DNA from 3 places in the Calidifontibacter indicus genome. Region 3 is predicted to be linked to each of the others. Evidence: predicted binding sites of a transcription regulator. Region 3 holds the regulator's gene; each other region holds the start of a gene.

Region 1 (10,491 bases), 2.6 Mb from region 3:
CCGAGGCCCGGCCGGCCGAACTCGTTGTTGAACGCGGCCGCACCGATCGGGCCCTCGATCATGATGTCGAGCGGGGAGGCGATGTGGTCGGGCGCGCCGTAGTCCTCGTCCTCCCAAGCATCTTGTGTGCCAGGGAGATTGAGGTTCGACACCATGAAGCCGGTGAGCCCCGCCTTGGGCTGCGAACCGCGTCCGGTGGCGCCTTCGTCACGGATCTCACCACCGGCACCGGTCGCGGCGCCGGGGAACGGGCTGATCGCCGTCGGGTGGTTGTGGGTCTCCACCTTCATCAGCACGTGCACTTCGTCTTCACGCTCGGCGTACGCCGACGGGCCCGACTGCTCGGTGGGCATCCACCGGGTGGTCGTGCCACCGGCCATGACGGACGCGTTGTCCTTGTACGCCACGACCGTGCCGTGTCCGTTGACGCGCTCGGTGTGACGGATCATGCCGAACAGCGAGGAGGTCTGCTCCTCGCCGTCGACGATGAAATCGGCGTTGAAGATCTTGTGGCGGCAGTGCTCGGAGTTGGCCTGCGCGAACATCATCAGCTCGACGTCGCTCGGGTTGCGGCCGAGCCCGTTGAACGCGTCGACCAGGTAGTCGATCTCGTCGTCGGCGAGGGCCAGACCGAAGGTGGTGTTGGCTTCCTCGATGGCCACCCGTCCACGGCCCAGCAGGTCGATGCGCTCCAACGGTTCAGGGTCGCGTTCGTCGAACAGGTGGGCCGCGGCGGCTTGATCGGGGAAGGCCGACTCGGTCATCCGGTCGTGCAACACGGCAGCCGCGGACTGCCAGTCGGTGACCTCGCCGGTGAGCACGAACTCGGTGACCCGCTCGACCCGATGCACCGGAATGCCGCAGTTGTGCACGATGTCGGTGGCCTTCGACGCCCACGGCGAGATCGTGCCGAGGCGGGGCGTCACGACCACCAGCGTGCCCTCGGTCGGACCCTCGTAGGGGTCGCCGTAGGTCAGGATGCGGGCGATGGAGTCAGCGCTGAGACCGTCGAGCTCGCCTTCGGTCGCCACCCAGTGCAGGTGCCGCGCGGCGACGCCGGTGATCGACGGCTGCGCCTGCTGCAGACGCGTGAGCAGCGCGCGGGCGCGGAAGTGCGAGAGTGCCGACCCGCCAGGAACCTGGGTGAGGACGTAGTGCGAGGAAGCCATGAGCTGGGGTTCTCCTGGTGCGACAAGCCGGGTCTACAGGGTATCGACCCGCGTGCGAGCGGCTTGTCACGGTTCAGCGTCACGGCTCGGACGGCGGCCGGGCAGCCTCTTCGCCTATGGGTCGGTGAGGTCGTGCCAGGTTTCGGTGAGTCCTGGTGTGGTGCGGTAGGTGTGTCCGGTGGGTGAGGTCCACTCGACGATCCCGTTGGGGTGTAACCGGATCCGCCACTGGGTTTGCTTCATCCGGTGATGTCGCCGACAGAGGCATTCGAGGTTGACCGTTGTGGTGGGCCCCTGGGGCCATTCGACCGCGTGGTCGAGGTCGACGTTCTTGATCGCGGGACGGTCACAGCCGGGTGCCCGACACCGCTGGTCCCTGGTTTTCACGTACCTCGCCATCGTCGGTGGCGGCCGGTAGCTGTCGCTGGCCATCGTGTTCGCGGTGGGTTCCCCGGTGACGGGGTCGAACTCGAAGCTACTCACGGTGACTTTGTCGGCGAACCGGGCCAGGTCGGTCAGGCTGTCGGCGTCGATCGCACCGGCACGGGCGTGGACGCTCGTCGCGCCGCGTTCACGCATGTCGGAGACGAAGGCCCGGCCGTCACTGTCTTTGCCGGCATTGTCTTTGCCGGCACTGTCTCGACCCCTGGTGCTGCTGCCACCGAACGCTGCCGGTATCTCTGGCTCGACATACGGCTCAGTGGCCGGTGGTTCAGCATCACTGCCGTCCCCATGGTCACTGTCGTCAGCACGGCCCTCGCCATTGCCGTTGTTGCTGTCGTCGGCATGGCAACTGTCGTCGGCATGGCAACTGTCGTCGGCACGGCCACTGTCGTCGGCACGGCCACTGTCGTCGGCACGGCCACTGTCGTCAGCAAGGCCGTCGTCGTCGTTGCTGTTGTTGCTGTCTTTGCCAGCAGTCCCTTTTGCCCCGGTAGCCCCGGTAGCCCCGGCAGCAGCCGGTGCCTGGTTGGTGGGCTTTGTCCAGGTCTTCCCGGCCGTGCCGAAGGTCGGGGTGAGCACCTGGATGTCGAGGTTCAAGGTCACATTCCGCATCGCGAGGTCGAAGAACGCATCCACCCGGTACTCGCCCAACGTCTTGTCGGACTCGTCGCCGTGTTTCATCGCGAACGCCAACTGGTCGATCGCGTCCTTGACCGCGGTGATCTGCCCGTTGTCCCCAATGACAGTCAGCACCGACAACCCCGGCGTCGGATGCGGATCCTGGAACACACCGCACTGCTGCGCCCTCGTCTTCCGCGCCGTCTCTCGAGCGGCGGAGGGTTGATGCTTCCCCACCAACGTCCGGCACGACTTGCGTGCCTGACCCCTGGTTGTCTGGTGGACTCCCCGGCCGAGGATCTCCGCCTCGACCGTTTCGCACACATCCGGGGAGGCGTCCTGCAACTCCGTCGCAATATCCGCGGCCGTCTCCAGATTCGCCCGGCCCGCGGCGACTTCCCGCAACAGGTTCGGGGTGCGGGTCACCATCCGGGCGGAGCGTTGCACCAACCCGATCCCGGCCTGGATCCCCAACCCCAGTTCGGCAGCGACCGTGTCGGCGGAGTACATGCTCGTGAACCCCTGACCGTGCCGCACCCACGGCGTCTTCCTCGTGCCCTGCGGACCGTCGGGGTGCTCCCACCGAGCGAACTCCGCAATCGAACGAGCCCGCACCGCTTCCATCGACTGTGCTGCTTGATGCGCGGCACGGGTCGCGTCCTCGAACAACGTCATCCGATCGAACACCCGCGACTCGGCCACCAACACCTCATCCAGACCCGCGTCCAGAACAGTCAAGGCTTCGTCGTCGGCACGACCGGCCGACCCATCGGGCGCCGCCGCAGGCGCGGCTGATCCGACTGCCCCAAGTGTTCCTGCCGGGGCAGTCGTTTCGGGGAACAGGTCGTACCCGAGGAGCGCGTCGGGTTCGTCGACCGTGAACGGGTCGTCCTGCCCGAGCAACTCGTAGGCGTGGGCGCTGAGGATCTTGGAGATGATCAGCATGATCGTCACCGGGTTCGCACCCGGCACCAAATGAGGCTGGGACGCCAACTCGATCGCGGCGTCCAACCCGTCTTCGAAGATCACAGATTCAAGCAACTCGGCCGGGTCGATACCGCCCGGTCGAGCCTCGAATTCTGGTGTCCCCTCCATGCGCTAATCATACGCATGTTCGAACCCGATAGGAAGGGTTTCAACAGGCGAATTTGGTTGATTTCTGAAGGGTTTTCGCGGATCTCGACTCGACCTCCGCCACCGCTCCCACACCATCGCAACCCCCGCGAAAGTTTGCAGAATCGCGCGCTTGCGTCGCGTGTCCTGTAAACCTTCGCGGGGTGGGGGGTGCGCCCGGCAAGCAGGCTCAGCGCGTGTCCACCTCCACCTTCGCCGGCACAGCCCGGGCGGCCGCGACCGAGACCAGCAGCAGCACCGCCGCGATGGCCAGCACCACCTGGAAGGCCGGCGCGAACAGATCCACCGGCGCCGCACGTCCGACCGACTGCACGACCTCGAAGAAGACCGTTCCGATCACCGCGATACCGACCGCATTGGCCAGCTGGCCGCTGGTGTTGAACAGCCCCGAGGCCGAACCCGCGTGCTCGACCGGCACATCGGCGAGCGCGAACAGACCCACCGGAGCCACCATCAGCCCGAACCCGACACCGGTGACGACCATCGGCGCGACGAACGCCCACCACGGGGTGGTCACCGACGCGAGGTGCACCACGACCGCCATCACGGCGAGTCCGGCAGCCATCACCAGTGCGCCGAGTTGCAACACCTGCCGCCCGATGCGCAGGGCGAGCACGGTCACGCCGAAGCCGGCAGCGGCCGAGGTCGCCACCGCGAACGGCACTCCGACCAGACCCGCTTTCAGCACCGACCAGCCGAGCCCGGCCTGGAAGTAGACGGTCTGGGCGAGGAAGTAGGCCGAGAGCGCACCGAACAGCAGCATTTGCACGGCGGTGCCGCCGGCGAAGCCGCGTCCGCGATAGAGCTCCAGGTTGACCAGCGGCTCCAAGCCGGCTCGTTGCACGCGACGCTGGTGGCGCACGAAGCCTGCAAGCACGACGGCACCGACGATCATCAGCGCGAATCCCCATTCGGGCCAACCGAGGTCGTGACCCATCGTGAGCGGGTAGAGCACCGCGAGCAGGCCGGCCGCGAGCACCGCGACGGCTCCCGGGTTGAGTCCGGGGCTAACGGCCGAGCGTGACTCGGGGATCCAGCGCAGCGCCGCCACAAGGGCGAGCAGTCCGACCGGCACATTGACCAAGAAGATTGCGCGCCAACCCGATCCGGCGATGTCAAGGTCGGTCAGCACCGCGCCGAGCACGGGCCCGATGACGGTCGAGATACCGGCCAGGGCCGTGAACGCGCCCATCGCCTTGCCGCGCTCCTCGGGCGCGTACATCACCTGCAGGCTCGACAACACCTGCGGCACCATCGCTGCGGCGCCGAGACCTTGCAGCGCCCGGAACAACACCAACGCCTCGGCGGACGGCGCTGCGCCGCAGGCGGCCGACAGCAGGGTGAACGCGACGAGTCCGCCGACGAACAGCCGCTTGCGACCGAAGCGGTCGCCCAGTCGCGAGCCGGTGATCAATGCGATAGCGAATGCCAACGGGTAGGCCGCGATGATCCATTGCAATTGCGGGCCGGTGGCCTGCAGATCGGCTTCGATGCTGGGCAGCGCGACGTTGACGATCGTGACGTCGATGAGTTCCATCGCCGAGGCGAGGAAGAGGCTGATGAGCGCGACCGTGCGAGCGCGGCCGGTCGGCAACGTGTCGCTGACGCGGTCGGCCGGCGAGCGGCCGGTGACGGGAGATTCGTCGTCCCTGGTGATGGTGGACATGTCGTGACCCTTTCGAAGGCGAAGTCTGGTGACATCACGACGCTAAAAGGCATTCCGGCCACTTCCTGACCGCTTTGTGGCGGACACTGAATTCATGGCCAACACGAGTTCCCGCACGCTGCGACTGCTGTCCCTGCTGCAGACCCACCGCTTCTGGCCCGGCACCGAGCTCGCCGGACGCCTGGAGGTCAGTGAGCGCACGCTGCGCCGCGACGTCGATCGGCTGCGCGAGCTCGGCTACCCGGTGCGCTCGAGCCGCGGTGTCGACGGCGGCTATCAACTCGAAGCCGGTGGGTCGATGCCGCCGCTGGTGGTCGACGAGCAGGAAGCGATCGCCCTCGTCGTGGCTCTCGGATCCTCAAGCGCTCCAGGCGAACTCGGCGATGCGACGCTCAGTGCACTGTCGAAGGTGATGCAGGTGCTCCCGGCGAAGCTGCGGCGTCGCGCGGAGGCCATCCGCGCCGTCACGGTCGACTCGCCGTTCGGCACGGCACCCGAGGTGGACGCGTCCGTCTTGGCCGGCGTCGCGGCGGCCACTCGCGACCACGAACGAATCCGGTTCTCCTACACAGCTCGTGGAGGGCAAGCCGCCGGCGACACCATCGGCCGCTATGCCGAGCCGCACCATCTCGTCACCGTCGGCACCCGTTGGTACCTGGTGGCCTACGACCTCGACCGACTCGACTGGCGGTCGTTCCGCGTCGATCGGATGAGCGAGCCGGTCGGCACCAGATCGCTGTTCCGGCCGCGCGAGGTGCCCGGTGGCGACCCCGCCGCCTACGTGCGCTCGGGCCTCAACGGACGCGACGAATCACTCACTCTCACAGCGCTGCTGCACGCACCGGCGCAGGAGATGGGGCCGCGATGGGGTCGCTACGGTGAGATCAGCGCGGTCGACGACCACACCTGCCGGGTGCGGATGGAGGTGCGCCACCCGGGCTGGGCGATCTTCGGGCTCGGGATGAGCGGGGTGCCGTTCGAGATCGAGCAGGCGAGCCCGCAGATCCACGAAGCGATGGCCGATTGGGCGCAGCGCTTCGCAGTCGCCACCCGGTAACCGGTCAGTGATCGACGGCGTCGACCACGGCAGCAGCGAGCACGGTGTGGCCATCGGAGTTGGGATGGTCGCCCTCGCCGGCGAGGTAGTCGGTGACGTCGGCCCTGCCGTCGGCACCATTGAGCGCGGTGTACACGTCGGCGTACGCCACCCCCTCCTCGGTGGCGATGCGGTCGATGGCACGGAGTCGCCGAGCCCGACGACGCGCAACGGCGGACTCGACGAAACGGTGGCCGCGATCGCGTCACCTTTTCCCGGCAGCGGCTGCATCGCCGTGCTCGCGCTGCTCAGCCCGATGCACGCGAGCGCGAGCAGCGCCGACGCGACACCCAAGTGGGTGCGACGCCCGACGCTGACGCTGTCGTGGCACACCCGTGAGCGTGCCCGCACGACCTCCGACGAACCTGGGAGCCGCGTGCGCGGCGCCCGAACGCCGATCAGCGGAAGGCCGACTGCCCGGTCAGCGCCTGGCCGATCATCAACTGGTGCACCTCGGAGGTGCCCTCGTAGGTGAGCACCGACTCCAGGTTGTTCGCGTGCCGCAGCACCGGGTATTCCAGCGTGATGCCGTTGGCACCCAACAGAGTTCGACACTCACGGGCGATCTTGATCGCCTCACGCACGTTGTTGAGCTTGCCCAGGCTGATCTGCTCCGGGCGCACGCCGTCGCCGTCCTTGAGCCGGCCGAGGTGCAGCGCCAGCAGCATCGCCTTGCCCAACTCGAGCGTCATGTCGGCCAGCTTGGTCTGGGTGATCTGGTAACCGGCGAGCGGCTTGCCGAAGATGTCGCGGTCGCCGGTGTACGACAGCGCGGTCTCGATGCAGTCGCGGGCGGCACCCACCGCACCGAAGACGATGCCGAACCGCGCCTCGTTCAGGCACGAGAGCGGCCCCGACAGGCCGGCGGCCTCCGGCAACATCGCCGAGCCGGGCAGCCGCACATCGTCCAGCACGATCTCGCCGGTCACCGAGGCACGCAGCGACAGCTTCTTCTTGATCTCCGGGGCGCTGAATCCCTTTGTGTCCGTGGGCACTACGAACCCGCGGACGTCGCGGCTCGACTCCCCGGTCTTGGCCCAGACCACGGCCACATCGGCGACCGGCGCGTTCGTGATCCACATCTTCGAACCGTTCAGCACCCAGTCGTCGCCGTCGCGGCGGGCCCGCGTGCGCATGCCGCCCGGGTCGGAGCCGAAGTCGGGCTCGGTGAGGCCGAAGCACCCGATCGCCTCGCCGGCGGCCATCCGCGGCAGCCACTCCTGCTTCTGCTCCTCGCTGCCGAACCGCCAGATCGCGAACATCGCCAGCGAGCCCTGCACCGACACCAGCGAGCGGATGCCGGAGTCGGCGGCCTCGAGTTCGAGGCAGGCCAGGCCGTAAGCAGTCGCCGAGGTGCCCGCGCAGCCGTAACCCTCCAGGTGCATGCCGAGCAGCCCCATCTCGCCCAGCTTCGGCGCGAGTTCCTTGACCGGCACCGTGCCCGCGTCGTACCAATCCTGCAGGTGCGGGCGCACCTGCGCGTCCAACAACGAGCGGACGGCGGACGTCATGTCGCGGTCGTCGGGGTCGATGAGGGAGTCGATTCCGAACAGTTCGGTGGGGCTCTGCGCAGCCATGGGCCTCGCCTTTCGTCGAAGTACGCGATCGGCACGAACCTACTTCGCGGCAGCCGGATCAGGGCAGCCCACATGGGCACGTCGCATCGTGTGCGGGTCCCGGGTCAGCGATTCACCGCGGCCACCACCGCCGCCGCCAGCAAGGCGTGGTCGTCGGAGTTGGGGTGGTCGCCGTCGTCGACGAGGTAGTCGGACACGTCGCCGGCGGTCTCCTTGAGGGCGGAGTACGCGTCGACGTAGGCCGTGGCCGACCCACCTCCGACCACCCTGGGAATGCGGCTGTGATTCGGCTGGGAGAACGACCCCGTCGGTGGACCGCCTCTGGTCAGTGTCGGTATCGCGACGTAGCGTGAAGGAGTGACGAACCCACCCTCCATCCGCACCGTCGGCGAGTTGCGCGCGAGCGGACACCAGAGCAAGCACCTGCGCGAAGAGATCCGGGACAACCTGCTCGCGGCCCTCGCCGAGGGACGCGACCCGTGGCCCGGGCTGCACGGGCTCGACGACACCGTCGTGCCGCAGCTGGAGCGGGCGCTGCTCGCCGGCCACGACATCGTGTTGCTCGGCGAACGCGGCCAGGGCAAGACCCGCATCCTGCGCACCCTGGTCGGGTTGCTCGACGAGTGGACGCCGGTGATCGACGGGTCGGAGCTCGGCGAGCACCCGTACGCCCCGATCACCCACGCCTCGAAGCAGCGCGCGGCCGAACTCGGCGACGACCTGCCGGTCGCCTGGCGGCACCGTGACGAGCGCTACGCCGAGAAGCTCGCCACCCCCGACACCTCGGTGGCCGACCTCATCGGCGACGTCGACCCGATGAAGGTGGCCGAGGGCCGCAGCCTCGGCGACCCCGAGACCATCCACTTCGGGCTGATCCCGCGCTCGCACCGCGGCATCGTCGCGATCAACGAGCTGCCCGACCTCGCCGAGCGCATCCAGGTGGCGATGCTCAACGTGATGGAGGAGCGCGACATCCAGATCCGCGGCTACATCCTGCGGTTGCCGCTCGATGTGCTCGTGGTGGCCAGCGCCAACCCGGAGGACTACACCAACCGCGGTCGCATCATCACCCCGCTGAAAGACCGCTTCGGCGCCGAGATCCGCACCCACTACCCGGTCGAGCTGGCCGACGAGATGGCGGTCATCCGGCAGGAGGCCCATCTCGTCGCGGAGGTGCCCGACCCGCTGGTCGAGATCCTGGCGCGGTTCACCCGCGGGCTGCGCGAGTCGTCGTCGGTCGATCAGCGCTCCGGTGTCTCGGCCCGCTTCTCGATCGCCGGCGCCGAGACCGTCGCCGCAGCAGCGTTGCACCGCAAGGCAGTTCAGGGCGAGAAGGAAGCCGTCGCCCGGGTCGTCGACCTCGAGACCGCGGTCGATGTGCTCGGCGGCAAGGTGGAGTTCGAGGTGGGTGAGGAGGGCCGCGAACGGCCGATTCTCGACCACCTGCTGCGGACGGCGACCGCCGACACCGTGCGGCACCTGTTCGCCGGGCTCGACCTCGCGCCGCTGGTCGCCGCCTTCGAGGAGGGCACGCTGGTCACCACCGGCGAGCGGGTGACCGCCTCCGACTTCCTCGCCGCACTGCCGCCGCTGTCGGGCGGCTCGCTCTACGACGACATCGCCGACCGCATCGACGCCAAGAGTGACGGCGAGCGGGCCTGCGCGATCGAGCTCGCGCTCGAGGGCCTCTACCTCATCCGCAAGATCGACAAGCAGTCCGGCGACCGCGAAACCATCTACGGCTGAACGGAACCCGCATGACCCACGACTCCCGATACGCCCGGTTCACCGGCGGTCCCGACCCGCTCGCACCACCGGTCGACCTCGCCGACGCCCTGGCGAAGATCGGCGAGGACGTCATGGCCGGCTACTCCCCCGAGCAGGCCATACGGGAGTACCTGCGCCGCGGCAGCCACCACCGTCCCGGTCTCGACGAGTTGATGCGGCGGGTGTCGCAGCGACGCGAGGAGATCCTGGCGCGCAGCAACCTCGGCGGCACCCTGCAGCAGGTGAAGGAGTTGCTCGACAAGGCGGTGCTGGACGAGCGCAAGAGCCTGGCCCGGGCACTCGACGACGACGCGCGGTTCGCCGAGATGCGCATCGAGAACCTCCCGCCGTCGCCCGCGCAGGCGGTCACCGAACTGGCCGACTACCAGTGGCGTTCGCCCGAGGCCCGGGAGATGTACGACCAGATCAAGGACCTCCTCGGCCGCGAACTGCTCGACCAGAGGTTCGCCGGTATGAAGCAGGCGCTCGAGTCGGCGACGGACGAGGACCGCGCGGCGGTCAGCGACATGGTGAAGGACCTCAACGAGCTGCTCGGCAAGCGCGCCGCCGGGCAGGACACCGAGCAGGACTTCGCCGACTTCATGGCCAAGCACGGCGACTTCTTCCCCGAAAGCCCGCAGAATCTCGACGAACTGCTCGACGCCCTCGCGGCGCGCGCCGCCGCCGCCCAACGGATGCTCAACTCGATGACGCCCGAGCAGCGCGAGGAGCTCATGCAGTTGTCGGCGCAGGCCTTCGGGTCGCCGGAGCTGATGGAGCAACTCGGGCAAATGGACCAGTTGTTGCAGCAGCTGCGTCCGGGTGAGAACTGGGGCGGCTCGGAGGAGTTCGGCGGCGAGGAGGGCCTCGGCCTGGGCGACGGCACCGGCGCGCTGCAGGAGTTGGCGCAACTCGACGACCTCGTGCAGCAACTCGACCAAGACCGGCCGGGCGCCCGGATGGACGACATCGATCTCGACGCCGTCTCCCGACTGCTCGGGCAGGAGGCCGCGGTCGACG
Region 2 (10,491 bases), 1.6 Mb from region 3:
CGCCATCGCCGCGAGCAGCGAGCGACAGGTGGCGTCGTGGTCGAGCACCGGGTCTTCGACGAGCAGTTGCAGGTGCACATCGAGGATGCGCGCGGTGGCCTCGGCGCGCTCGATGTAGCGGCCAATCCAGAAGAGGGACTCCGCAATTCGACTGAGCATCAGCGGTTTCCCCCGTCCGTGCTGGTCTGACTCTGAGATTGGGACTGGCTCTGGCTGCCCCCGGACTGACTCTGGCTCTGTGTCTGGCTCTGTGTCTGGCTCTGTGTCTGGCTCTGGGATTGACTCTGTGTCTGACTCTGCGCCTGCGCGGCACCGGGCGCCAGCGACTGCGGTTGGTCACGCTCGGCGTCGGCGGCCTCCCGTTGCGCAGCGGCACGGGCGGTGCGCTGCGCCGGGTGCAGCACCGCGCCGTCCGCGGCCGGCTCGGCGACGACCGCAGGGTCACCCGGTTCGGGTGCGAGCACCCAGGTGTCCTTCGACCCGCCGCCCTGGCTGGAGTTGACGATCAGTTCGCCCTCGGGCAGTGCGACGCGCGTCAGGCCGCCCGGCAACACCCACACCTTCTCGCCGTCGTTGACCGCGAACGGCCGCAGGTCGACGTGCCGCGGCGCGAGCTCGCTGCCGATCAGGGTGGGCACCGTGCTCAGTTGCACCACCGGCTGGGCGATCCAGCCGCGGGGGTCCTGCAGCAGCCGGGTGCGCAGCTCCTCGATCTGCTGCGGGGTTGCCCGCGGGCCGATGACGATGCCCTTGCCGCCCGCGCCATCGACCGGCTTCACCACGAGTTCGTCGAGCCGGTCGAGCACCTCCTCGCGATGACCGGGGTCTTCGCAGCGCCAGGTGTCGACGTTGGGCAGGATCGGCTCCTGCGCCAGGTAGTAGCGGATGAGGTCGGGCAGGTAGGTGTAGACGAGCTTGTCATCGGCCACGCCGTTACCGACCGCGTTGGCGATCGTGACATTGCCGCGCCGTGCCGCGTTGAGCAGGCCGGGCACGCCGAGCACCGAATCACGCCGGAAATGAACGGGATCCAGGAAGTCGTCGTCGACCCGGCGGTAGATGACGTGCACCGGAACCAGCCCGTTGGTCGTGCGCACGCTGACCCGTCCGGCCTGTGCGACCAGGTCGCGCCCCTCCACGAGGCGCACCCCCATCAACCGCGCCAGCAGCGCGTGCTCGAAGTACGCCGCGTTGTAGGAGCCCGGCGACAGCACCACGACCGTCGGGTCGCCCACACCGGACGGCGCACAGGCCCGCAGGGCCGCGAGCAACTTGGCGGGGTATTGCGTGACCGGGCGGATGCGGTGGTGCGCGAACGCCTCGGGCAGCCCGGCCGACATCGCGCGCCGGTTCGTCATCACGTACGAGACACCGGACGGGATGCGCACATTGTCCTCGAGCACCCGGAAGTCACCGTTGGCGTCGCGGATCAGGTCGATGCCGGCGACGTGCACACGCACCCCCGCGGGCGGGTCGATGCCCTTCGCGGCGCGCAGGAAGTGCGGGCTGCTGGTGACGACACGGCGCGGGATCACACCGTCGTTGAACACCTGACCCTCGCCGTAGATATCGGCGAGAAATGCTTCAAGCGCCCGAACCCGTTGTGCCACACCAGCTTCCACCCGCGACCACGCCTGGTTGTCGATCAGGCGCGGGATGATGTCGACCGGGAACGGACGTTCCTCGCCACCGATATCGAAGGTGACGCCCTGGTCGAGATAGGTGTGCGAGAGATAGTCGGCCCGCGTGCGCAGATCGTCCGGAGTGAGCTGTTCGACCTGTCTGCGCAGCTGCGCGTATGCCGAGCGCGTCTCGCCGCTGTCGGCATACATCTCGTCATAGGTGTTCGGTCGCGTCCGATACGCCTCGAAGATCCCTGTCACGCATGCGAACCTAGCGCGATTGTGTTGCGCCCGTGTTTCAGCTGCGAGGCTTCGCTGTGTGATCAATGCCGCCGATCCCCGCCCGAGGAACGGCCTGCGTTCAGTTCTTCTTGACGTATGCGTCAGTCGGCCGACGCGGGCGCCGCAAGATGCAGCCGGGCGAACGCGAGCGCCTCGGCGAGGTCGAGTTCGCGGTCGTCGTCGGACAGTTTGCGGGTGCCGACCTCGACCACGACATCGCCCGAGAAGCGCTGGGCAGCAAGCATTTCCAGCACCTCGGCGCAGGGTTGACCGCCGCGTCCGGGCACCAGGTGCTCGTCTTTGAACGACCCGAGTCCGTCGGCGAGGTGGATGTGGCGCAGCCGATCGCCGAGGTCCTGCACCATCTGCACGGCGTCCGACCCGGCGGTCGCGGTGTGCGACAGGTCGAGCGTGACGTTCCGGTAGTCCTCCCCCACCGGGTCCCAGTCGGGCAAATAGGCCTGCATCTCGCGTCCGCGGGCACGCCAGGGGAACATGTTCTCGACCGCGATCGCGATGCCCGACGCGTCCTCGCGGGCCCGAATGCCCTCGACGAACTCGGTCGCGTATTCCTTCTGCCACCGGAACGGCGGGTGCACGACGACCACCTCGGCCCCGACCTCCTGGGCCAAGCGCACCGAGTTGTCGACCTTGCCCCACGGTTCGACACCCCAGACCCGTTGGGTCAGCAGCAGCGTCGGCGCGTGGATCGACACGACCGGGAGCCCGTAGTGGTCGATCAGTCGGCCCAGCGCGCCCGATTCCTGGCTCACCGGGTCGGTCCAGACCATCACCTCGATGCCGTCGTAGCCGAGGCGCTCGGCGAGGTCGAACGCGCCCACAACCCCCAGGGGGTACACCGAGGATGTCGACAATGCGACACGCGAGTCGGGCACGTCCACCACACCCATCTAGGAGTCCAGCCAGTCCAACCGTCGCAGGATGACACCTTCGCGCATCGCCCACGGGCACAGTTCCAGCTCTGCGATGTCGAGCAGGTCCATCACGGCCTCGATGACCATCGCGCCGGCGAGCACCTGCGCCGACCGACTCTCGGAGACACCGGGCAGCGAGGACCGTTGTGCCGCAGTCATCTTCGACAGCTTCGGCACCATCGCCTTGAGGTCGTCGCGGGCGAGCACGCGACGCACGTACGGGCCCTCACCGGACGGCGCGGCACCGCACATGCGCGCCAGGGAACGGATGGTCTTGCTGGTGCCGATGATCCGGTCGGGCACGCCCGCCTTGGTCAGCGGACGCAGTTCGCGGGCGATGTCGGAACGGATCTGCTTGCGCAGCGCCTTCAGATCGGCGGACGGCGGCGGGTCGCCGTGGAGAGTGCGGGTCAGGCGGCCGGCGCCGAGCAGCAGGCTCATCGCGACGTCGGGTTCTTCGTCGGTGCCGGTGACGAGTTCGAGGGATCCACCACCGATGTCGACGACGAGGAGGCGGCCGGCCGACCAGCCGAACCAGCGGCGTACAGCCAGGAAGGTCAGCCGGGCCTCGTCCTCACCGGGCAACACCTGGATGTCGAGGCCGGAGCGGGTGCGCACCTGCTCGATGACGTACTCACCGTTGGCGGCCTCACGGATCGCGCTGGTCGCGAAGGGAAGCAGTTCCTCGACGCCCTGGTCGTCGGCGATCTCCTGGCACTCACGCACGAAGGTGACCAGCGCGTCGACGCCGCTCTCGGCAATGTGACCGGCGTCGTCGGTGAACTCCGAGAGCCGCAACTCCCGCTTGTGCGAGAAGGCCGGAAGCGGCCGCGCCCCCTGGTGGGCATCGACCACGAGGAGGTGAACGGTGTTCGATCCGACGTCGATGACACCCAGGCGCATGAGGGCGAGGTTATCGGTAGGCAACAATGCGTCCGTGACCGAGACACCGTTCGAGACACCGCTGCGGGCCCCACGGGTCTGGGCCGAGTTCGACAACCCCGACGACGACACCGAGCGTTTCCGGGTGGATCTGACCTGGCTGACGTCGAACTGGACCTGCATCTTCGGGCAGGGTTGTCAGGGCATCTACGCCGATCGCCCCGACGACGGTTGCTGCACGCTCGGCGCGCATTTCAGTGACAAGGACGACCTGAAGAACATCAAGCAGGTCGCCAAGACCCTCGGCCCCGACGAGTGGCAGTACTACGACGAGGGTCACTCCAAGAAGGGCTGGACCGAGAAGGAGGACGGCGCGACCAAGACCCGCGTCGTCGACGGCGCGTGCATCTTCCTCAACCGCCCGGGCTTTCCGGCCGGCGCCGGCTGCGCGCTGCACCAGCACGCGATGGCCGAGGGCATCGAGCCACACACGATCAAGCCGGACGTCTGCTGGCAACTGCCGATCCGCCGCGACTTCCGCACGGTGACGATGAACGACGAGTCGAGCTTCACCGAGGTGACGATCACCGAATACGACCGCCGCGGCTGGGGTCCCGGCGGCCACGACCTCGACTGGTACTGCTCGGGCAACCCGGAGGCGCACGTGGGTAAAGACCCGGTGTACGTCTCGAATGCCGGAGAGCTGAAACATCTGATGGGCGAGGCCGGTTATGCCGAACTGGTCCTTCGCTGCGAGGCTCACCTCGCCGCGGTCGAAGCCGCGCAGCGTCCGGGCCGCCGCAAGATGCTGCCGTTGCTGGTGCACCCCGCAACGCTGGCCGCCCAGCAGCAGAATCGTCGAAGGATCTGAGAATGGCCGAGTACGAAGCGATCCCGTCGCCGAACATCTGGAACAACCCCGACATCTACGAGATCGAGAACCGCGGCGTCGACCCGGACGGTCTGATCTGGGACGCGATGCGTTCGGTGCGCGACTGGGCCGGCGCCCGCGTGCTCGACGTCGGCTGTGGCACCGGCTTCCACCTTCCCGAACTGGCCCGCACCGCCGCGTCGGTGATCGGTGTCGAACCGCACGAGCCGTTGGTGCGCCGAGCGCAGGCCCGGGTGCGCGGTCTCGGGAATGTCGACGTCCGGCTCGGCGGCGCGGAGATGCTGCCGGTCGAGGAAGCGTCCGTCGACGTGATGCACAACCGGTGGGCGTACTTCTTCGGCGCCGGCTGCGAGCCGGGGCTCGCCGAGCTCGACCGGGTGATGGCCCGTGGCGGAGTCGCCTTCGTCGTCGACAACGACGCGTCGCGCTCGACCTTCGGGTCGTGGTTCCGCGAGGCCTGGCCGACGTACGACCCCGTGTCCGTCGAACGCTTCTGGGACCGCCAGGGTTGGTCGAAGATTCCGGTGCTCATGCGCTGGAAGCTCGACTCGCGGGCCGACTTCGAGGCCGTCGTCGGCATCGAGTTCGACAAGCACCACACCGACCGGATTCTCGCGGCGCACCAGGGCGACGAGGTCGACTACGCCGTGTGCGTGCGCTGGAAGAAGTACTGACCGGCGCTGCTCGCTCAGCCTGACTGAGGCCCATTCGCTGATTCGGACTGATCGTCGCTTCGGCCTTTGTCGGTGTCGGGGTAGGTGACGTAGCGGCGGCCGGTGCGGCTGATCCAGGTACAGATTCCGTCGTCGGTCATCTCGACGTCCCAGTGGCCTTTGGTTTTGGCGTCGTGGTGGTGTCGGCACATGGCTGCGAGGTTCGCGCCTTTGGTGTCGCCGGTTGGCCATTCCTGCACGTGGTCTTCGTCGCAGCGGATCGCGGGTCGGCTGCATCCGGGGAACCGGCAGGACTGGTCCCTCAGTTGGACGAACTCCCGGATCTTCGGTGGTGGTTCGTAGCGTGCGGAGGCCGTTTCGGCGGTGATGCCGGTGTCGGTGTCGAACAGCACCCGGGTCAGCCGGCAGCCGAACCGTTCGACCAGCGCATCGACGGTGTCGGGAGCGACCAACCCGATGCCCGGGATCTCCGCCCAGTCAGTGCGGGTGCTCCCACGGGCGTCACCATCTGGTGGGCCGGTCGAGCCGTGTGATGTCTCCGGATCGGCTGTGTCACAGTCATTTTCGGGCGGACCTGGATCGCTTGCCGCCTGCGCACCGGCGCCTTCGCCGTTGTCGGCGCAGTCACTGCTCTCGTCATGGTTGTCGCTGGTGGCGTTGGTGCGTTGGAAGGGGACGTGGATGACGAGGTGAAACCCGATGTCGCAGCCTTGGGTGACCAGGTCGCACAGCGCGTCGAGGCGTAGCTGACCGAGCGTCGGTTTGACCGTCGGTTTGAACGCTGACCCTGGCTCCGTCCCCATGCCCGACCCTGCCGGCGTGCCCTGCTGTCCGGTCTGCTGGGGGTACTGCTCGGGGTGGGCTTCCGCGTGTTGTTCAGGGTGTTTGCGCCAGGTGTCGGCCAACTGGTCGAGCGCGGCGTGGATCTTCGCGATCTGATCCGCCGGACCCACCGCCCGCAGTTCGGACAACCCGGGGATGTCGGAGCCTTCCGCCCAGACCCCGATCGCTTCCCGCGCGGTCCGCTTCTTCGTTTGTTTGGCGGCGTCGGCTTCCCACCGGGTCACCAGTGCCCGCACAGTCGACTTCAGCTTCTGGAACCCCCACGAGGCGAACCCACGCGACCCCAACAACTCGTCCTCGACCATCGCCGCCGTCGTGGAGGTGGCGTCGGCCAGTTCGGCCGCGACGAGGCTCACCTTCCAGAACGGCACCCCACCCGCGACCGCCGCCTCGACCAACCGCGGCGTCTTCGTACACGCGGTGACCGCGGCACCCAGCCTGGTGGAAGCGGTGCGTGGTGCGAGTTGGCAGGCGGCGGCCAAATCGGTGTCGGCGAAGTCGGCCTGATGCCCGATGGGCCGTTCGACCGGCACCGCGAACCCGGTGTCGGTATCGATGACTTCGCGGTCGATCGCGGCGTACCTCGCCATCGCGATCGCCGCAGCACCTTGCACGACCGAACCCGTCACCGCGGCCGCGCTGATCGTCTCCTCCAACGACCGCAGCTCCTCCACCGACGACACCCGTCCTGTCGACGCAGCCTCACCCGCGCGGATGGTGTCGGTGTCGATCTTGGCGAACGCGTCCCGACACAACTGCGCCGCCGCGGCCAGCATCTCCGTGGGGGTTGAGTGTTCGGTGATGACCGGCCGCACCCGATACGTCTTGCGACTCAACAGGGAATCGAGCAGCTCGAGTTCGACCTCGCTCAGAGGCTCGTCGATCTCGTAACTGGTGGTCATGAATCAAACATATGTACGACCACCGACACCCACAATCAGTCGCAGACGACCTGTGGAGAACCGGCACCTACCGGATGGGCTGTGGATCAAATTCCGTTGGGAACCAGAGGGCTTCGGCTCGGCCTACGCAGCTCCTTGACGCCGCCCCAACTTGCGCCACAACCACGTCGTCGGCACGTGACTGCCGGTGACGACGTACTCCAACGTGGCCGGGTAGAACAACGCCGCACGCAGATCGGAGAACCCGTGCGAGGCGCCGGCGAGCAGGATCTTGTCGCCGACACGAAGCGGCGTGCCGGGCGGCGGGGACAGGATCTCGGCCCCCTCGCGCGCGAGCATCAGCACGACGAGTTCGAGGTGTTCCTCGCGGTTCAGCGGGTGGTGCAGCAGGTCACCGATCGTGAGGTCCTTGTCGGCCAGCCAGTCGACCACGGCGGGCGCACCCTCCTTGTCGAGGGTGACGACCTCTTTCTCGGGCGCGCGACGTCCGCAGTAGGCGACGATCTCGTCGCGCACCGCGAGCGCATAACCCTCGTCCTGCTGCAGCACGTGCTCGATGTACTGCCAGAAGGTCGGGGCGAGCACCCGCGCCAGCACCTCACGGGCGACCAGTTCCGTGGAGATGTAGACCGAGTCGATCTCCATCGCGCTGACCAGGGCGCGGTAGGCCTCGGTGCGCTGACGGACGCACAGAAACACGTCGGCGTTGGCGGCGAGCACCTGCTCCGCGAGCGCGAGGTTGGTGAGGTCGTTGGCGGACGCGGCCACGAACCCGACGACGTCGTCGAGCACCGGCAGGGGGTCTTTCTCGCCGATCAGGTCGACCTCGAGTCCGGCACCGCGCAGATCGGCCGCCACCATGCGTCCGAAATCGCAGTCGCCGGATACCACCCAGGTGCCGGCGTCCAGGCCGGGGTGCGGCGCAGGGAGGTTCTCCTCGTCGTTGTCCATGAGCCACCAGATGAGCTGGTGGGTGCCCGGCTGATGCAACTGCAGCGCCAGATATCCGCCGTAGCGGTCGTCCGGATTGATGATCGCCGTCGGCGCGAACTCCTCCATCCGGGCCTGGACGTCCTTGTCCACGCAGCGGGCGATGCACGGGATCTCGGGGCGCAGCAGCGCAGCACTCATCACCACCGCGAGGTTGGCCTCGTCGTCGTCGGTGAGCGCCAGCACGGCTTCGCACATCGGATGGCCGAGCCCGGCCAGGCCGAGGGTCGCCGGGAACTTCCCATCACCGCCGTGCGCGGGCACGTCGGCGTGCAGTTCGTCGGTCCAGACCGCCTCGACCCGTTCCTGTTCGCGCTCGACCACGACGAACCGGCGCCGCCTGCGGTCGAGCTCCGAGCCGACCGCCTGACCGGCAGCGCCGTAGCCGACGACCAGTTCGAACGGCTCCCGCATGCCCTTCACCTTGCGCCGGAAGCGCTGGGTGCCGAGCGCCTGCTGGAAGGCGGAGTCCTGCATGATCGAGAAGATCACGCCGATCGTGTAGGCCCAACAGACCACCAGCATGAAGATCGACGCCGTCATCCACATGCGCTGCGCGTAGGTGAACGGGTGTGGCGCCTCGGTGTAGCCGACCGTGGTGACGGTCATCGTCACCTGGTAGAACGCGTCGAACAAGGTGTACTTGTACGGCTTGCCGTCGGCGGTACGACCGGGGATGAGCGACAGACCGATCATCGACACGGTGAACGTCACGATGAGCACCACGAACGGTGCCCGCATCCGCCGCAACAGCAGGAACACGGCGTCGGTGGTGGGCACGCCGGTCGGGATGGGCACCACCTTGCGACGACCCATGCGCACGCGTCGCGTCCGCAAGTTCATCAGGTGCATCAGGTTGACCAACGCGGAATGTCCTTGTCGCTCAGTCTTTTCGGTCTGTCGGTGGCCGGTCGGTGGTTCAGTGGCGGCGGTACGACACCGTCTCGACGACCAGGAGCGTCACCGAGACGATGTTCGCCAGCAGCGCTCCACCGGACAACGAGACCATGCTCGAGGTCGCGTGGGCGTCGAGGCCGTGGGCGCCGATCTGGGTGGCCCACACCCACACCGTGGCCGCGCCGAGAAGTTGCAGCAACGCCACGAGGCTGGTGGCGAGGTGGATCGCGCCGACCTGCGTGCGGTCACCGAACTTCAGCACCGTCGCGATGAGGTTGACCGCGAGCGCGAGGAACAACTCGTAGACGTTGTGCACCTCGGGATCGCTGATGTCGCCGATGAAAAATCCGAAGTTCAACGTGGCTGCGAGCAGCACGAAGAAGCCGAAGACCACTTTTTCCAGGTTCACTCGCGCGAGCCTAGTTCGCTGGACGGCGCCTGGGTACTCTCCCGGCCGCCGGACGAGGTGCCGATCGGGTGGACGAGGTGCTCGACGAGGTTGTCGGTGAGGTTGTCGGTGAGGTCACCTACGGTGTGGCGCATGGCTGCGAAGAAGGGCTCGACTCCCGCGTACAAGTGCACCGAGTGCGGTTGGACGGCGATCAAGTGGGTCGGGCGCTGTGGCGAATGTCAGGCGTGGGGCACGGTGGTGGAGGCCGGCGCGGTCAAGCCGCGCACAGCACCGGCCCGACACGTCGAGCGTCACGCGCAGCCGATCTCCGATGTCGACGCGACGCTCGCGGCTGCGGCCCCCACCGGCGTCGGCGAGTTCGACCGGGTGCTCGGCGGCGGGCTCGTGCCGGGCGCCGTCGTGCTCATCGCCGGCGAGCCGGGCATCGGCAAGTCGACGCTGCTGCTCGACGTCGCGGGGCGCACCGCGCGTGCGGGGAAGGACGTGCTCTACATCAGCGGCGAGGAGTCGGCCGCCCAGGTGCGGCTGCGCGGCGAGCGCATCGAGGCCATGGCCCGCACCCTGTATCTCGCGGCCGAGACCGACCTCGCCACCGTGCTCGCCCAGATCGAGCAGGTCGATCCGGGGCTGCTGATCGTCGACTCCGTGCAGACCATCGCCTCCGCCGACATCGAGGGCGCTCCGGGCAATGTGTCGCAGATCCGGGAGGTGGCGGCGAGCATCATCCAGGTGGCCAAGGAGAAGAACATCGCCACACTGCTCGTCGGCCATGTCACCAAAGACGGCTCGATCGCCGGCCCGCGGGTGCTCGAACACCTCGTCGATGTCGTCGTGCAGTTCGAGGGCGAACGCCACTCGCGGCTGCGGATGGTGCGCGCGGTGAAGAACCGGTTCGGCCCCACCGACGAGGTCGGCTGCTTCGACCTGTCCGACGTCGGCATCGTCGGCCTGCCCGACCCGAGCGGGCTGTTCCTCACCCGCACCGCCGAACCCGCCCCCGGCACCTGCATCACGGTCACCCTCGAGGGACGCCGTCCGCTGGTGACCGAGGTGCAGGCGTTGCTCGCGCCATCGGGTCAGGGTGGGTCCCCGCGACGCACCACCAGCGGGGTCGACTCCTCCCGCACCGCGATGATCCTCGCGGTGCTCGACCGGCATTG
Region 3 (10,491 bases):
CGGATCGGCCAATCAGGACGCCGGACTCATCGCGGCCGTCGCACCCCGGGTCTGTCTCATCGGCGTCGGGGCCGACAACGACTACGGGCACCCGGCGCCGCGCACCTTGGGTTTGCTCGCCGGATGCGCGGTGCTGCGCACCGACCGCGACGGCACGATCCTGTTGTTCGGGTCGGGTGACCGGTTGCGAGTCGGGGCGGTCTAGCTGAAGTCGAGTCGGAGCGGCCGGTCGTGGAAGTCGGCCAGGAACTGCGCGGCGTGCGCAATGGCGTCGCGCGCGTCGGCGCTCAGGTTGACCTCGGCGCGGATGGTCACGCGCACGTCGTGCGGGCCGATCGTGCGACCGAAGGTGCCCACGTCGCTGCCGTCGACGATGATCACTCCGCGTGCGGCCTGGGAAAGCATCCGGACTCGATCGGCGCCGGCGTCGCGCCGGGGGAAGCCCGAGGCGGGGTAGGTGAGCGCCGCCTCGTCGAAGGTCGACAACAGGTACGCGCTCTGTCGGCGGGTCGTGCGGGCCGGCACCCGCGGATCGAACCACAAGGTGTCGCCGTCGAGCTCGACAGCCTCCAGCGGGTGCGTGTCACGCAGGGTCGGCGACGACGTGAGTTCCGCTGTTGCGGAACGAATTTCGGTGAGCGTCAAGCCGCTCCACCGCTGAAGGTCACGTTCGGATGCGGGGCCGTGTCCGGCGTAGAACCGGTGGGTCAGCATGCAGGCGGCGTGTTCGCGTGGCCACGAATCGGCCTCGACGGCCGGGATCACCTCGGCGACGAGTGCGTAGGTGTGCTCGGCGGTGTTGCCGGTGAGCCGCGGGGCGCCCGAACAGATCACGGCCCGCACCTCGGCCACGATCAGTTGATGCGCTATCGCTTCGCCCGGGCCGGGCAGACCGCGCTCGGCGAAGATCGGCCCGAGCTCGGCGCGTGAGAGCGCCGCGCCGTCGGCGAGCACCTCGCGCAGGAGATCCAGACCGGCGTCCATCACGTCGGCGGTGATGCCGAGCTGCCGCAAGCGTGCCGCGTCGGAGCGCTCCACCTTCGGGCCGGTCAGCGCCTGAATCCAGCGCAGGTCCTGCGGCGCGACGAAGTGCCAGGTCGGTCGCAGGATGTGGGTGCGCACCCAGTCTCCGCGCGCCTGCGCAGCCACGACCTCGGCGTAGCGCGTGTCCCGTGAGCGCATCGCGAGCGAGTGGGCGGCGAGAGGCGCGTCCTGCGACTGCACACAGGTGAGCAGGCGGACGGCGTCCGCCGCGTGCGGCAATGGGGTCGACGACAACCGTTGGACGGCGAGCCGGCGCCGGTTCACCCACTGCCGGTCGACCACGCGCGCCGTCACGGTGCCTTCACGAAGTTGTCAGCTTGTCGGCACCGGCGAGGCTGGTCGGCGAGGCGGCTCAGGCCGGAGCACCGACGCACGACTGGTCGTGTGCCGCCTCGACGAGCGCGTCGATCATGGCGGCCACGGCGGGCACCCGGGTGAGGTCGGGCGTGGTGACCGCGAAGACCCGGCGGTGCGACGGCGGGTCGATCGGGAGCACCTTCACCCGCGCGTTCGGGGCGGAACGCAGGATCAGGTCGGGCACCAGTGCGACTCCCAGACCCTCGGCCACGAGTCCGAGCACGGCCACGTAGTCCTCGGTCTCGAAGGCGACATCGGGGGCGAACCCGGCGCCGTCGGCCAACGCGAGCAGGTGGCCGCGACAGCGGGTGCAGCCCGCGATCCACGGCGCCTGGGCGAGGTCGGCGAGGTCGACACTCTCGTGGGCGGCGAGCGGGTGGTCGAGGGGCAGCGCGATGCGCACGTCGTCGAGCAACAGCTCACGCACCTCGAAGTCGTCGAGCTGGTCGGTCGTGAGCTCGAGCCCCTCGTAGGTGAACGCGACCGCGACGTCGCACTCGCCCGCGCGCAGCGCGGCCAACGATTCCGGCGGCTCACCCTCGGCGAAGGTCACCTGCACCTGCGGGAAACGCTTCTTCACCAGCGACAACGCCTTCGGCACCAGGGTCGACGACGACGACGGGAAGGCCATCAGCCGCACCCGGCCCGAACGCAGACCGGCGATCGCGGCCACCTCCGACTCGGCCGCGCTGATCGCGCCCAGGACGGCGCCGGCATGGCGGGCGAGCACCTCACCGGCCTCGGTGAGGCGCACGTTGCGTCCGAGTCGTTCGACCAGGGGAGTGCCCAGCCGCTCCTCCAAGCGGCGCACCATTTGGGAGATGGCAGGCTGGGAGTAACCCAGCGACGACGCGGCCGCGGTGAAGCTGCCCTCGTCAGCGATGGCACGAATCACCCGGAGTCCGGCAGCGTCGATCATGCCTACTAGCGTACGTGCGACGCGCCGAACGACCAGCGAAGGACCCGATGGACGACCGCAGTTACCTGGCTCATCGCCTGCGTGCGGGCAAGGTGCTCGTGATGACGGGTGCCGGGTTGTCCACGGATTCCGGTCTGCCCGACTACCGCGGCCCGGACGGCGTGCGCCGCGTGCAACCGATGACCGTGGCCGAGTTCCGTGCGGGTGCGGCTGCTCGGCAGCGGTACTGGAGCCGCTCCTATGTCGGCTGGACGCGGTTTCGCACCGCCGAACCGAACCCGGCACACGACCATCTCGCCCGGTTGGAAGGCGCCGGCCTGCTCGCCGCGACGATCACCCAGAACGTCGACGGGTTGGCGCAGCGCGCAGGATCCCGAACGGTGATCGAGCTGCACGGCAACCTCGGCCGCGCGATCTGCCTCGACTGCCGCAGCACCGTCGACCGCGAGTGGGTGCAGCGCGAGTTCACCCGGCTCAACCCGGCGTTCGCGGCCGATGCCGAGCGTGCGCGCAACCTTCCGCTGCGCCCCGACGGCGACGTCGACATCGACGAATCGCTCATCCACGACATCACGCTGGTGCACTGCCCGACCTGCGGCAGCGACCTGCTGAAGCCCGACGTCGTGATGTTCGGGGAGTCGGTGCCCAAACCGCTCGTCGACCACTGCTTCGACCTCGTCGCCGCAAGTCGCACGTTGCTGGTCGTCGGCTCGTCGCTCGGGGTGATGTCGGGCTACCGCTTCGCCCGCCGGGCCGCCGCGCTCGAGGTGCCGATCGTGCTGATGAACACGGGCTGGTCACGGGCCGAGGAGATCGCCACCCGACACGTCCACCGCCCCCTGCGCGAGGTGCTGCAGGAGGCGGTGTGGGACGTGCTGGGTGATGTGCCCGGGACTGACTCCGGGTCTGAATCCGGGGACTGATTCCGGGAGCTCAGACCCGGCGTAGCACCGCGGTCACCTTGCCGAGGATGACGGCGTGGTCGCCGTCGATCGGGTCGTACGCGGGGTTGTGGGGCATCAGCCACACCTTGCCGTCGCGGCGCTTGAAGGTCTTCACGGTGGCCTCGTTGTCGAGCATCGCCGCAACGATGTCGCCGTTGGTGGCGGTCGGCTGCTGACGCACGACGACCCAGTCGCCGTCGCAGATCGCCGCGTCGATCATCGAGTCACCGACGACCTTCAGCAGGAACAGATCGCCCTCACCGACGATCTGCTTGGGCAGCGGGAAGACGTCCTCGACGACCTCCTCGGCGAGGATCGGGCCGCCGGCGGCGATCCGCCCGACCACCGGCACGTAGGACGCGGCCGGCCGCTGGTCGCCGGCGCCGGTCTCGTCGACCGTGGACTCGTCGGCCGAGGTGACGCTGGAACCACCCCGCACGCCGCGCTTTTCGGCGTTGTGATCGGGGGAGATGATCTCGATCGCGCGCGGCCGGTTGGGGTCGCGGCGCAGGTAGCCCTTGCGCTCGAGCATCGACAACTGGTGAGCGACCGAACTGGGGCTGGTGAGACCGACCGCCTCACCGATCTCGCGCATGCTCGGCGGGTAACCGCGGCGGTCGACCGAGTTGCGGATGACCTCGAGCACCTTCCGCTGGCGGGTCGTGAGCGCGGTGCCGCCCTCGTCGTCGGGCAACTGGTGGATCTTGGCCATGTCGTCTGCGTCCTTCGTCGTCTCGCCGGGGCCGTGCTCGTGTCGTGCTCGTGTCGTGCTCCAGCTGCGGTGCTGGTGCCTGCGGTCAGACAGTCGGCCGACGGAGGTTGTCGGTGGTCGCTGCCAGGCTGCGAAGCATGGAAAGAGGCTATGCCGCTCGCACACAGTTATCAAACATTTGTACGACGCGTGTCTCGTTTATTTCGAACAACCGTGCTATACATCGTACAGGCGTTCTATCGCACGCGTGTGCGAGCGAACATTGGGACGACGCTCAGGCGTCGGGGATGGAGAACATCATGAGTGCAGTCGCTCACTGGGATGCACCGGTCGTCGGGCGCGAGCCGCGCACGCGCCGCCACCTGCACCTCGTGCCCGCCCAGTCTCAGGTGTCGGCGGCCGGCGAGGGCGCTGTGCGCCTGACGATCCGTGGTCGGCGCCTGGTGGCCGCCCTGGTCCTCGCGGCCATCGTCGGTGGCGGGTGGGGAGTTGGCCAGGCGTTCGCCGGCGGCTCCTCGAGCTCCGAACTCGTGGTCCGCTCGGGGCAGACCCTGTCCGAGGTGGCCCACGCTGCCTACCCGCAACTGCCGGTCGGCGAAGCCGTCTACCGCATCCAGCGCGCCAACGGCCTCAACAGCCTTCAGGTGAGCGAGGGTCAGCGTTTGGTGGTCCCGCGCTGAGCCTGCGCTGATCACGTGCATCTCGTGGCCCGGTGTCGACCTGATCGGTCGACGCCGGGCCTCGTCGTTCGGTCGGTCGCGGAGGCGTGTCCCGATCGATTTCGAGGTGTTGCAAGTCCGTGACCTGCGCATTTGCGGGCTCGGCCGGAGCGGGCCGAATTCGCCACGCCGGGGCTGTTGCATCTTGGGGTCGGACCGGAATAGCATCCCTACATCTAGTAGTTACACCGTTGTAAGTTGTCCACATGTAGGTCCCCAGCTAGTCAACAGGATCCACGGACTTCTACACCGGTTTTCCACAATCGACCCCCAGATCGATCCGAAAAGGCCTCGCGGCCCGGGCATTCCTATGCCCATCGCGGGCTCTGATCGATCGTGACGCCACCCGGAGGTGACCATGCACTGCCCGTTCTGCCGACACGACGACTCGCGGGTCGTCGACAGCCGCAGCAGTGACGACGGCACCTCGATCAAGCGGCGTCGCCAGTGCCCGTCGTGCGGGAAGCGGTTCTCCACCTTGGAGACCGCGAGCCTGACGGTGGTCAAGCGGTCCGGCGCGAGCGAGCCGTTCTCCCGGCAGAAGGTGCTCGTCGGCGTCCGCAAGGCCTGCCAGGGGCGCCCGGTCAGCGAAGACCAACTCGCGTTGCTCGCCCAGCAGGTCGAGGAAGGCATCCGTTCGGCGGGAGCCGCCGAGATCGACGCCCACGACGTCGGTCTGGAGATCCTCGGCCCGCTGCGCTGCCTCGACGAGGTCGCCTATCTGCGGTTCGCCTCGGTCTACCAGGCGTTCGACGACCTCGACGACTTCGAGGCGGCGATCGCATTGCTGCGCAGCGAGCGAGACCTGCAGCAGACCGACGCCGGTGACAGCGACAGCCACGTCGACGGTGATGCGGGTGGAGCCGAAGACACCGGCGAGGTTGTCGGTGGTCGCGGCAAGACTGGTCGCACCACCACCAGCTGAGCCGCGCGGCCGACAGCACGCACAGCACCAGCACGCACGGCACCACGAGTAAGTCACACAGTCGAGAAATCCAGTCGAGAAATCACGGAGGAGCAGGAACATGACCGAGACGACCAACGCGCGCGCCAAGGCACGCCGCGGCGGCAAGGGCGTGAAGGTGGAACGCATCTTCACGACGCCCGGAGTGCACCCCTACGACGAGGTCACCTGGGAGCGTCGCGATGTCGTCCAGCAGAACTGGAAGACCGGCGAGACGATCTTCGAGCAGCGTGGGGTCGAGTTCCCCGACTTCTGGTCGCTGAACGCCTCCACCATCGTCACCACGAAGTACTTCCGTGGTGCGCTCGGCACCGACGCCCGTGAGTCGAGCCTCAAGCAGCTGATCGACCGCGTCGTCCTCACCTATGTGAAGGCCGGCAAGGAGTTCGGTTACTTCGCCAACGACGACGACGCCACCCTGTTCGAGCACGAGCTCACCTGGTCCCTGCTCCACCAGGTGTTCAGCTTCAACTCGCCGGTGTGGTTCAACGTCGGCACCAAGAGCCCGCAGCAGGTTTCGGCCTGCTTCATCCTCGCGGTCGACGACTCGATGGACTCCATCCTCAACTGGTACAAGGAAGAGGGCTTCATCTTCAAGGGCGGCTCCGGTGCCGGCCTCAACCTCTCCCGCATCCGTTCCTCCAAGGAGCTGCTGTCCTCCGGCGGCACCGCGAGCGGCCCGGTCTCCTTCATGCGCGGCGCCGACGCGTCCGCCGGCACCATCAAGTCCGGTGGCGCCACCCGTCGCGCGGCGAAGATGGTCGTGCTCGACGTCGACCACCCCGACATCGAGGAGTTCATCGAGACCAAGGCGCGCGAAGAGGACAAGATCCGTGCGCTGCGCGACGCCGGCTTCGACATGGACCTCGGCGGCAAGGACATCACCTCCGTCCAGTACCAGAACGCCAACAACTCCGTCCGCGTGAGCGACGAGTTCATGCGTGCGGTCGAGGAAGGCAAGCAGTTCGGTCTGCGCGCCCGCGGCACCGGTGAGGTCATCGAGCAGGTCGACGCCCGTGAGCTGTTCGACAAGATCAACAAGGCCGCGTGGGAGTGCGCCGACCCGGGTGTGCAGTACGACGACACCATCAACGCGTGGCACACCAACCCCGAGTCGGGGCGCATCACCGCGTCCAACCCGTGCTCGGAGTACATGTCGCTCGACAACTCCTCCTGCAACCTCGCGAGCCTCAACCTGCTGAAGTTCCTGAAGGAGGACGACACCTTCGACGTGCCGACCTTCCAGAAGGTCGTCGAGATGGTCATCACCGCGATGGACATCTCCATCTGCTTCGCCGACTTCCCGACCGAGGCGATCGGCAAGACCACCGTCGACTACCGCCAGCTCGGCATCGGTTACGCCAACCTCGGTGCGCTGCTGATGGCCACCGGCCACGGCTACGAGTCCGAGGGTGGCCGCAGCCTCGCCGCTGCCATCACCTCGCTGCTCACCGGTGCGGCCTACAAGCGGTCTGCCGAGATCGCCGGTGTCGCCGGTTCCTACGCCGGCTACGCCCGCAACGCCGAGGCGCACAAGAAGGTCATGCGCAAGCACCAGGCCGCCAACGACCAGGTGCGCACGCTCGGCACGATGGACGCCGACATCCACCGCGCCGCGACCAAGGCGTGGGCCGATGTCATCGAGCTCGGTGAGAAGAACGGTTACCGCAACGCGCAGGCCTCGGTGCTCGCGCCGACCGGCACCATCGGCTTCATGATGGACTGCGACACCACCGGTATCGAGCCCGACTTCTCGCTGGTGAAGTTCAAGAAGCTCGTCGGTGGCGGCTCGATGCAGATCGTCAACCAGACCATCCCGCGGGCGCTGAAGAAGCTCGGCTACCAGGGCGAGCAGATCGAGGCGATCGTCGAGCACATCGCCAACAACGGTCACGTCGTCGACGCCCCGGGTCTGAAGACCGAGCACTACGAGGTCTTCGACTGCGCGATGGGCGAGCGTGCGATCAGCCCGATGGGCCACGTCCGCATGATGGCGGCCTGCCAGCCGTTCCTGTCGGGTGCGATCTCCAAGACGGTCAACCTGCCGGAGACGGCTACCGTCGAGGACATCGCCGAGGTGCACATGCAGGGCTGGAAGCTCGGCCTCAAGGCGATCGCGATCTACCGCGACAACTGCAAGGTGGGTCAGCCGCTGTCCGACGCGAAGGCCAAGGAGAAGCCGGCCGCCGCTGAGGTCGAGCCGGAGAAGGTCATCGAGTACCGCCCGGTGCGTCGCCGTCTGCCCAAGCGTCGCAGCAGCCAGACCACGTCGTTCGCGGTCGGTGGCGCCGAGGGTTACCTCACTGCCTCCACCTACGACGACGATCAGTTGGGTGAGCTGTTCCTGAAGTTCGGCAAGCAGGGTTCGACCCTCGCCGGCGTGATGGACGCGTTCTCGATCGCTGTCTCGGTCGCCCTGCAGTACGGCGTGCCGCTGGAGACCTACGTCGAGAAGTTCACCAACATGCGCTTCGAGCCGGCCGGTATGACCGACGACCCCGACGTGCGGATGGCGCAGTCGATCATGGACTACGTGTTCCGTCGTCTGGCGCTCGACCACCTCGACTTCGAGACCCGGTCGTTCATGGGCATCCACTCCGCCGAGGAGCGTTCTCGTCAGCTCGAGACCGGTTCGTACGCGCCGACCGAGCAGGACGACGTGGAGGGTGAGCTGGAGAACTTCTCCCAGTCCGCCGCCACCAGCCAGGCGCCCAGCAGCCAGGCACCGCGGGTGCAGGCCGAGCAGGTCGTCTCCGGCGCCGGTGCGGCCGACGTGCGTGAGGTTTCGGCCGAGATCCACTCCTCGGCCGAGCTGATGGAGAAGTTCCAGGGCAAGGCTGCCGACGCTCCGATGTGCATGACCTGCGGCACGAAGATGCGCCCGGCCGGTAGCTGCTACGTCTGCGAAGGCTGCGGCAGCACCTCCGGCTGCAGCTGATAGCCGGCCGTCGAAGGCCCCGGCACCCCACAAGGGCGCCGGGGCCTTTGCGTTGCACAAACGCGCGGGTTATCGAGATCTGCGCGCGTCCCGACCCGCGCAGATCTCGATAACCCGCGCATCCGTCACCGAGGCGAAAACTGCTGCTGTCCAGGACGCTTCGGAGCGCTTCAGGGTGTCGCGTAGCGCTCGAGCTGCGCCGCCGCCGCACCGCCGATCGCGGCAACCCCCGATTCGCCGGGACCGTCGGCGGCGAGCACGACAACCACACGGCCGTTCGGCGACCTCCCCGAGGCCGGTGCAAACCAGGTGCCGGCGCGCACGCTGTCGAGGGCGCCGCTCTTGAACCACACCGTCGACCACCCGGTCGGCCGGGTGAACCCGGGCGAGGGCACCGTCATCACCGACGCTGCACCTGTGGACCGCAGGGTGCGCACGCGGTCGGCGATCACCGCCCAGGCCCGGGCGATGTCTTCGGCACTGGCAACGTAACCGAGGCCGGCGCGCCAGGCGGGTGCACCGTGGAACGCGGCGGGGGATTTGGTGGCCGGCGAGATGAGCCGGGTGCGCTCGGCGGGGCTGGCTACCGCCCACTGCGACCGGGCACCCGCGGCCCCGGCGGAGTAGAGCAGCCAGAGGTCCTCACGCACGGTGAGGAACGGGGTCATCCGGTCCGGCGCGCAGTGCCCGGTCTCGCGTAGTGCGGTGGCCATCGCAGGTTGGCCGAGGGTGCGGATCAAAGCGCTGGTGGCGGTGTTGTCGGATTCCTGAAACATCAGGCGGGCCGCCTCGAACACCGTCACCCGGGCTCCGACGCCGCGTCCGGCGAGCGACCCGCTGCCAGCCGAGATGTCCTGGCTTCGAACGGTGATGGCGGTGTTCCACGTCAGTTTTCCGTCGCGCAGGGCGTCGAGCAGGGCCACCATCACGTAGAGCTTGGCAACCGACGCGATCGGGCGGAGGTCGGTCGAGCCGGTGCGGTGCACCACCCGCACCTGTCCGGACGGCGACACGACGGCCGCGAGCAACGCCACGATGCCGCCCGCCCGCCGCGCGCTCGCGTCGACCGCCGTCCATGCCTTCGGGTCGACGCCGTCGGCCGTGACCACCGGGGGTGACGCGTTGCTCGAGGTCGAGGTGGTGGTCGAGGAACTCGTGACGGACGCCGGAGAGGAAGCATCGGTCGGTGCGGGCGCCGGACTGCCGGTGCAGCCGGCCAATGCGACGGGGAGGGATGTCAGCGCGGACAGGACGGCGGCGCGGCGTGGCGCCGTAGGTCGCTTCATTCGTCGGCCTCCTCCCGCACGGCACCTTACTGGCCACATCGGGGTGCTACTGGGAAGTAGCATCGGGGTGCAGTTCGGCGCTGCCGAACTGCACGCCCGGCAGGAAGGACACCATGCCAGCCACTCGCAACACCACCACAAGTGGAGCAGGAGACACGCGGCGCGCAGCCGTCGCCGGTGAGGACGCCCGCGGCGTCATCGCCACGCTGTGCGACGCCCACGGCGCCGCGGCCACCAAGGTGTTCGGTAAAGCGCGCACCGTCTTCGGGCCGGTCACGACACCGGTCGAGTTGGCCCACGACCTGGTCGTGCGCAGCACCTACAACACGTTGGGCGCCGCCCTCGATGCGACCGGCGCGATCGTGCGACCGGCCGCCGACACCATCGCCCAGCAGACTCCGAGCCGCGTCGTGCGCAAGCGTGCCGTCTCGGTGGCCGCGTTCGTGCAGGGGTTCACCGGCGACCGACTCGCCGACATCGACCTGCCGATCTCCTACCCGATGACCCTGCGCCGCTCGGGCTACGACGTGCCGGTGACCAAGGCCGGTCTGGCCAACGCCTACCCCGATGCGGCGTCGAACATCGTGGTGTTCGTGCACGGGTTCGTC

Evidence for each region. Region 3 encodes LexA, which represses DNA repair genes until DNA is damaged. Its sites were predicted from a motif close to TCGAACANNTGTTCGA; they were not measured.
Region 1: DFJ65_RS00440 (HNH endonuclease signature motif containing protein) is a predicted target of LexA. The motif match lies at 3,334-3,349, and genes of this name have one in related genera.
Region 2: DFJ65_RS05200 (HNH endonuclease signature motif containing protein) is a predicted target of LexA. The motif match lies at 7,036-7,051, and genes of this name have one in related genera.

The regions. Positions count from the first base shown of each region.
Region 1 is NZ_QTUA01000001.1:91,642-102,132, forward strand. Features, by position in the region: gene purL (phosphoribosylformylglycinamidine synthase) at 1-1,169, opposite strand, end outside; gene DFJ65_RS00440 (HNH endonuclease signature motif containing protein) at 1,284-3,326, opposite strand; gene DFJ65_RS00445 (MFS transporter) at 3,535-5,031, opposite strand; gene DFJ65_RS00450 (helix-turn-helix transcriptional regulator) at 5,126-6,088, shown strand; gene DFJ65_RS17260 (hypothetical protein) at 6,093-6,239, opposite strand; gene DFJ65_RS00455 (acyl-CoA dehydrogenase family protein) at 6,526-7,704, opposite strand; gene DFJ65_RS17265 (hypothetical protein) at 7,809-7,970, opposite strand; gene DFJ65_RS00460 (magnesium chelatase ATPase subunit I) at 8,062-9,450, shown strand; gene DFJ65_RS00465 (vWA domain-containing protein) at 9,462-10,491, shown strand, end outside.
Region 2 is NZ_QTUA01000001.1:1,079,942-1,090,432, reverse strand. Features, by position in the region: gene DFJ65_RS05230 (alpha-E domain-containing protein) at 1-159, opposite strand, end outside; gene DFJ65_RS05225 (circularly permuted type 2 ATP-grasp protein) at 159-1,832, opposite strand; gene DFJ65_RS05220 (sugar phosphate isomerase/epimerase family protein) at 2,006-2,815, opposite strand; gene DFJ65_RS05215 (Ppx/GppA family phosphatase) at 2,816-3,742, opposite strand; gene DFJ65_RS05210 (DUF3109 family protein) at 3,741-4,592, shown strand; gene DFJ65_RS05205 (class I SAM-dependent methyltransferase) at 4,595-5,287, shown strand; gene DFJ65_RS05200 (HNH endonuclease signature motif containing protein) at 5,302-7,032, opposite strand; gene DFJ65_RS05195 (NAD-binding protein) at 7,156-8,865, opposite strand; gene DFJ65_RS05190 (DUF6394 family protein) at 8,942-9,328, opposite strand; gene DFJ65_RS17380 (hypothetical protein) at 9,325-9,462, opposite strand; gene radA (DNA repair protein RadA) at 9,461-10,491, shown strand, end outside.
Region 3 is NZ_QTUA01000001.1:2,706,010-2,716,500, reverse strand. Features, by position in the region: gene DFJ65_RS12920 (DNA internalization-related competence protein ComEC/Rec2) at 1-205, shown strand, start outside; gene DFJ65_RS12915 (winged helix DNA-binding domain-containing protein) at 202-1,338, opposite strand; gene DFJ65_RS12910 (LysR family transcriptional regulator) at 1,397-2,320, opposite strand; gene DFJ65_RS12905 (Sir2 family NAD-dependent protein deacetylase) at 2,368-3,243, shown strand; gene lexA (transcriptional repressor LexA) at 3,254-3,976, opposite strand; gene DFJ65_RS12895 (LysM peptidoglycan-binding domain-containing protein) at 4,276-4,656, shown strand; gene nrdR (transcriptional regulator NrdR) at 5,054-5,620, shown strand; gene DFJ65_RS12885 (vitamin B12-dependent ribonucleotide reductase) at 5,721-8,597, shown strand; gene DFJ65_RS12880 (serine hydrolase) at 8,768-9,883, opposite strand; gene DFJ65_RS12875 (esterase/lipase family protein) at 9,997-10,491, shown strand, end outside.